DNA from 3 places in the Sphingomonas sp. 2R-10 genome. Region 1 is predicted to be linked to each of the others. Evidence: predicted binding sites of a transcription regulator. Region 1 holds the regulator's gene; each other region holds the start of a gene.

Evidence for each region. Region 1 encodes LexA, which represses DNA repair genes until DNA is damaged. Its sites were predicted from a motif close to GTTCCNCNCTTGTTCT; they were not measured.
Region 2: QLH51_RS12750 (ImuA family protein) is a predicted target of LexA. The motif match lies at 1,290-1,305, and genes of this name have one in related genera.
Region 3: QLH51_RS02530 (ATP-dependent helicase) is a predicted target of LexA. The motif match lies at 945-960, and genes of this name have one in related genera.

The regions. Positions count from the first base shown of each region.
Region 1 covers NZ_JASCXF010000027.1:19,497-21,692, forward strand. The annotation lists gene QLH51_RS13260 (alpha-glucuronidase family glycosyl hydrolase) at 1-399, shown strand, start outside; gene lexA (transcriptional repressor LexA) at 569-1,231, opposite strand; gene QLH51_RS13270 (molybdopterin molybdotransferase MoeA) at 1,285-2,196, opposite strand, start outside.
Region 2 covers NZ_JASCXF010000025.1:41,942-44,137, reverse strand. The annotation lists gene QLH51_RS12770 (SOS response-associated peptidase) at 1-180, opposite strand, end outside; gene QLH51_RS12765 (HU family DNA-binding protein) at 227-496, opposite strand; gene QLH51_RS12760 (hypothetical protein) at 537-713, shown strand; gene QLH51_RS12755 (hypothetical protein) at 710-1,156, opposite strand; gene QLH51_RS12750 (ImuA family protein) at 1,325-2,086, shown strand; gene QLH51_RS12745 (Y-family DNA polymerase) at 2,001-2,196, shown strand, end outside.
Region 3 covers NZ_JASCXF010000004.1:1,580-3,775, forward strand. The annotation lists gene QLH51_RS02520 (MFS transporter) at 1-291, opposite strand, end outside; gene QLH51_RS02525 (UrcA family protein) at 475-777, opposite strand; gene QLH51_RS02530 (ATP-dependent helicase) at 964-2,196, shown strand, end outside.

The DNA of each region.
Region 1 (2,196 bases):
TATGCGCCGGTGCTGGCGAAGCGGTGGGGCGATCCGGACACGGCGCCCGAGGACCTGCTGCTGTGGTTCCACCATGTGTCGTGGGACCGGCGGATGCGGTCGGGGCGGACCTTGTGGGCGGAACTGGTCGGGCGATATGATCGCGGCGTGGCGACGGTCGCGGCGATGCAGCGGCAATGGGCGGCGCTGGCGGGACAGGTCGATCCGCAGCGGCATGGGGAGGTTGCGCAGTTCCTGACGATCCAGCGCGGCGAGGCGCAGTGGTGGCGCGATGCCTGTATCGCCTATTTCGCCGAAACGTCGGGGCGGGCGTTGCCGGACGGGGTGGTGCCGCCGGCGCATCCGCTGCAATGGTACAAGGCGGTGCGGACGCCCCATGCGCCGGGGAACGGGCGGTAGCGGGCCGTTCGCGGCGGGTGGTGTGCGCCGTTACCGGGGTGACGCTGCTGGCTCCGGAGCTTCGCAAAAGTGGCGGTTTTCCGCCAAAGGTCACGAAAGTCACACTCGCCACGCTTTGTCGTCCGCCACGCTTTGTCGTCGGGATCGGCAACCCCGACGACGTGGGCGGTCAGTAGCGGCGGAGCAGCCCGGCGAGCTTGCCCTGTACGCGGACCTGTTCGGGGCGATAGCGCTGCGGATCGTAGCTGCGGTTCGCCGGGTCGAGGCGGATCATCGCGCCTTCGCGGCGGAAATATTTCAGCGTCGCCTCGCTATCCTCGATCAGCGCGACCACGATTTCGCCGTCGCGCGCGGTTTCGGTACGCCGGACCAGCGCATAGTCGCCGTCGAGGATGCCGGCCTCCACCATCGAATCACCGGCCACTTCGAGCGCATAGTGATCGCCCGCGCCCAGCAGCGCGGCGGGGACGGGGAGCGTCGCCTGCCCCTCGATCGCCTCGATCGGGACGCCAGCGGCGATGCGGCCGTGCAGCGGAAGCTCGACGACGTCGTTCGCCGGCTGCGGCGCGGGACGCGGCGTCGCGGCGGGCCGGGCCGCCGGCTTCTTCGCGACCGGCCGGTCGGGCATCCGCAACACTTCGAGCGCACGGGCGCGGTTGGGCAGGCGACGGATGAACTCGCGTTCCTCCAGCGCCGAGATCAGGCGATGCACGCCCGATTTGGACTTGAGGTCGAGCGCCTCCTTCATCTCCTCGAACGATGGCGATACGCCGGTCGCCTTCAACCGGTCGTCGATGAAGCAGATCAACTCGTGCTGCTTACGCGTCAGCATACCATCCTCCGTCGGAACAGACGTGGAACTAATAGGAAACGATTTTCTTGCCGTCAAGCGAGTTGCAGGATTTCCGCCGAGTCGCCGGTGTCGGCCGCCGGGGCATGTGGCGGGCGCACGATCAGGCAGTCCGACCGGGCGAGGGTGCGCAGCATCGAGCTGTCTTGGATCGCGGCGGTCGATGCCTGTCCGTCGACCAGCGTCGCGCGCAGATAGTCCTGCCGTGCGCCGTTGGCGGGCAGCGGATGGGCGAGCGTCGCGCGGACGGTGCGCGGCAACGGGTCGGCGGCGCCGGCGAGTCGCGCGACCAGCGGGCGGACGAACAGCAGCGCCGTGATGTACGACGACACCGGATTGCCCGGCAGGCCGAGCACCGCGGCATCGCGCAGCCGGCCGGACAGCATCGGCTTGCCCGGCCGCAGCGCGATCCGCCAGAAATCGAGCGTGCCGCCCGCCGCGACTAGTGCCGGGCGGACGAGGTCGTGATCGCCGACCGACGCGCCCCCCGTGGTGACCAGCAGGTCGCAATCGACCGCCGTAAAGGCATCGACCAGCGCATCCATCCGGTCGGGCAGGATGCCGAGATCGATGCGCTCGACCGGCAGATCGGCGAGCAGGCCGGCGAGCATCAGCCCGTTGGTTTCGGGGAGCTGGTCGTCGCCGATGGCCTGTCCGGCGGGGACCAGTTCGTCACCCGTGGCGGCAATCGCGACGCGAACGCGGCGGCCGACCGGCAGCGCGCCGTGGCCGGCGATGGCGGCCAGCGCCGCGCGGGCCGGGGTGATGCGCTCCCCCGCGGCGATCAGCAATTCTCCTGCGCGGAAGTCGAGGCCGGCGCGGCGGACATTGCCGCCACGCACCGGGCCTTCTCCGGCGAGCGACAGCCGGGCACCGTCGCGGGTCGCTTCCTCCTGCACCAGCACGCAGTCGGTGCCGGTCGGCATCGCCGCGCCGGTGAAGATGCG
Region 2 (2,196 bases), on a different contig from region 1:
GCGCTCGATCCGGCGATCGTCGCCGTTCTGCACGATGACAGCCCCATAGAATGGGGTCTTCTTACCCGTGGGGAAGATATCACCGGTCGGGAACGTCTCATCGACCTCGTAGGGAGGGCGAATGCCGAACGTCGCAGCCACCTCGACTTGCTTCGCGGTCAGCCTATACCGATTACACATCCGCGCCTCCTGTCGGCGCCGGCGATCGATCGCCGGCGCGTGTTCGTCAGAGCTTGTCCTTCAGGCCCTTGGCGGCGGTGAACGACACCTTCTTCGACGCCGCGATCGTCATCGCTTCGCCGGTCGCCGGATTACGGCCCTGGCGCTCGGGCCGATCCTTGACGGCAAACTTCCCGAAGCCAGGAATCGAGACTTCATCGCCCTTCGCAGCAGCGTCCGCGATCTGATCGAAAACCGCCGTGATCGCCTTCTTGGCGTCGGCCTCGCTCGACCCCGTCGACGTGGCAACGCCCTTGGCCAGTTCGCTTATGTTCATGCTATTCATGCTCCCTGAAAAACGAGCGGGATCCTTACCCATGACGAGCGACGACACAAAGACCGTGCTGAATGAGGCGAACGCCCGGGCGGTTGCGCTGATGCTCGACAAGCTCGAGGACCACGACGTCACCGTGATCTATGAGGCAGTCGGCGGGGTAGGGCCGATCGCCGATCTCGCGGCTGAAGCTATGAAGACGCGCAACATCGACCTCTAACGAACGGCATGTCGCTCGCGAGTGATGCGAGGATCCTCGAACAGATCCCGCAACGCCCGCACTCGAAACACATTCCACCAGCGCTGCCAGCGATGCTCGGCCGCATCATGGATCATGTGGCAGCGCTGGCAAAGCGCGCGGAGGTTTCCGGGCGCGCTGTTGCCCGGATCATGATCGAGGTGCGCGCACGCCAGGACGACATAGGTCATCCGAACGCTCGCGAGCATGAAGCCAGCCTTCATCGAGACACGCTTGCCCTGGTCCGATCGCCAGCACGACGTATCGGCGTCCCACCAGCGTCCGTCGCCAAGATGCGCCACCCGCCGAAGGTGCGGCCGACGGCATTGCTCGCAGCGCCTGCCGGCGCGTTCAAACCGGATCGTACCTGACAGCTGCTGCCAGTCGATCGGGTAGAGCCAGCGATTTTCGGCGCGGATCGGCATCCCATTTCTATGAGTCACGCGATCGTCCGTGGGAAGCAGAATTTCATGCTTTGTCGCTGTTTCGTATCGCGGACGTTCCAATGCGAAACGACGAACCGAGATGATCGGCCCTTGCAATGTTGGACTTGGTAACGGAACATAAAGGGAACGAGTAGAGTCTAGAACACGATGTCCGCTGCCCTTGATTCCTTCGCGCCCAGCATAGCGCATCTCCGGACGATCGCCACGCCGATCGCGGATTATCGCGTGCTGCCGTTCGGCATTGAGGAGGTGGATAGTCGGCTCGGGGCAGGGGGCTTGCGTGCTGGCGCGCTCCACGAGGCAACGGCCCAAACCGGGGCTTTAGTCGACGATGCGGCGACGACGCTGTTCCTCGCTGGCATCGCGGCGCGCGAGGCGGCGATCGCTGGCGGCCCGGTGCTGTGGGCGAGCTGCCGGCCAGATATCTACGCACCCGGACTGGCCCAGGCAGGCCTCACGGCTGCAAGCGTCATCTACGCGCACCCACCGGACGACGCCACGCTGCTGGCCGTGATCGAAGATGCCGTTCGCGACGGCACCCCGTCGGCGATCGTCGCGGAGGCGAGCAAGGTCTCGATGGTCGCCACGCGACGCCTGCAGCTGGTGGCGGCTGAAGCTGACATGCCCGTCCTGTTGCTGCGGCGTCGCCGTAACCGGGACCAAGACCCGTTCTCGGAGCCATCCGCCGCGTGGACGCGCTGGCGGATCGGCTCCGCGCCTTCGGCGCGGTTGGAGGTCGCGGGTGTAGGAAGAGCAAGGTGGTCGATCGAGTTGGCGCGGCAGCGCGGAGGTGAGGGGTTTTCCCTAATATTGGAGGCCAGCGATGAGACGGGTTGTCTCGCTGTACCTGCCGAACTTGGCCATCGAACGGCTGAGACGGTTGGAACGGCCCGCTTCGCGGCCGCCTGAGCGGCCCACTCTCCAACTGCCGGTCGACGACGATCCGGGTGCCTGTTCGGTGCCACGGGGCGGCGGATGGCGGCCGGGTGCGCGCTGGGCGCGGGCCAGCGCGCAGTCGC
Region 3 (2,196 bases), on a different contig from region 1:
GAATGCGATCAGCAGCGTCGACCCGCCCATCAGCATCAGCGAGGCGACCAGCGTCGACTTGCGCCCCAGCCGGTCGCCGAAATGCCCGAACACCGCCGCACCGAGCGGGCGGGCGACGAAGGCAAGGCCGATCGACAGATAGCTCGCCATCAGTTGCGCCGATGCGCTGCCCGAGGGAAAGAACAGCGGCCCGAACACCAGGGTCGCGGCGGTGGCGTAGATATAGAAGTCGTAGAATTCGACCGAGGTGCCGATCAGGCTGGCGATCAGGATGCGGCGATGGGCGCGCATGGGATGGGGGGCGGACATGGTGCCCCGCCTAGCGAGGTGACCGCGGGGGGCAAGAAGCTTTCGCCTTGGGCCGGCGTGGCGCAACTATCGCTGCGCGCCTGCTCGGCCGATCGCCTTCGTCGTCACTCCCGCGCAGGCGGGAATGACGACGAAAGGTCGCGGCCGGCAAGGCGCGGCTCGGGATCACCGCGCGCTGGCGACCGCCACCGGCTTCAGCTGCGCGACGCGAACCTGCGCGTCGCTGGCCATTTCAGTGCGGCAGCGGCGTTCGTCGCTCTGGCCGCGGAAGCCGGGGACGCGCGAGCGGCAGGCGCCGCGGGCGGCGCGGTCGATGCGCGAATCGAGGGTGCGGCGGCCCTCGACGGTGGCGAGGTCCAGCCCGGCATAGGACACGCGCACGGTCACGGGCTCGCGCTCCTCGGCATGGGCGACGGGCGACAGGCAAGCGGCGACGGTCGCCGCGAGGGCGATGAGACGGATGGTCATGGTAGCTCCTGCGGATAGGGTGCCCGTCGCGGCAGCGGTCGTCAGGCCTGACGCCGCCGTCCGCCGGCGCCTGCGCGATACCGTCCGTTTGTTGCGGTGCAACGAAGCAACGGTGGCAGATTGATGACGGTTGGGTAACGAAATCCTCGCTTGTCGCTTTACGGTTCGTTCCCTACCTGTTCGACGATGTCCGTATTTACGCCGCCCGCGCCGACCCCTGCCGATCCCCCCTATCTGCGCGGGCTGAACGACCCGCAGCGCGATGCGGTGCTGACCACCGACGGGCCGGTGCTGGTGCTGGCGGGCGCGGGTACCGGCAAGACCGCGGCGCTGACCGCGCGGCTGGCGCACCTCCTCTACACGCGCCGCGCTTACCCGTCGGAAATCCTGTCGGTGACCTTCACCAACAAGGCGGCGCGCGAGATGCGCGAGCGCGTCGGGCGGCTGGTCGGCGATCTGGTCGAAGGGATGCCATGGCTCGGCACCTTCCACGCGATCGGTGCCAAGATGCTGCGGCGACATGCCGAACTGGTCGGGCTGCAATCGAACTTCACCATCCTCGACACCGACGATCAGCTGCGGCTGCTGAAACAGCTGATCGTCGCCGCCGACCTCGATGAAAAGCGCTGGCCGGCGCGCAGTCTGGCGGGGCTGATCGACGGGTGGAAGAACAAGGGCATGGTTCCGGCCGATGTCGATGCGGGCGAGAGCGAGCGCTTCGCCAATGGCCGTGGCGGCGAGTTGTACCAGCAATATCAGGATCGGTTGAAGGCGGTGAACGCCTGCGACTTCGGCGACCTGCTGCTGCACGTGCTGACGATCCTGCGCACCGACCGCGACGTGCTGGCGCAGTATCAGCAGCGCTTCCGCTACATCATGGTCGACGAATATCAGGACACCAACAGCGTCCAGTATCTGTGGCTGCGGCTGCTGGCGCAGGAGCGGCGCAACCTGTGCTGCGTCGGCGACGACGACCAGTCGATCTATTCGTGGCGCGGCGCGCAGGTGGAGAATATCCTGCGCTTCGAACGCGACTTTCCGGGCGCGAAGATCGTCAAGCTCGAACAGAATTACCGCTCGACGCCGCACATCCTCGGCGCGGCCAGCGGCGTGATCGCGCATAATGGCGGGCGGCTGGGCAAGACGCTGTGGACCGAGACCGATGTCGGCGAGAAGGTGCGCGTCATCGGCGTGTGGGACGGGCCGGAGGAAGCGCGCCGGGTCGGCGACACGATCGAACAGGTGCGACGCGAGGGCAAGAGCCTCGACGACTGTGCCATCCTCGTGCGGGCGCAGCACCAGACGCGCGAGTTCGAGGAACGCTTCATCGGCATCGGCATTCCGTACCGGATCGTCGGCGGCTTCCGCTTCTACGAACGGGCCGAGATCCGCGATGCGCTGGCCTATCTGCGCGTCGTC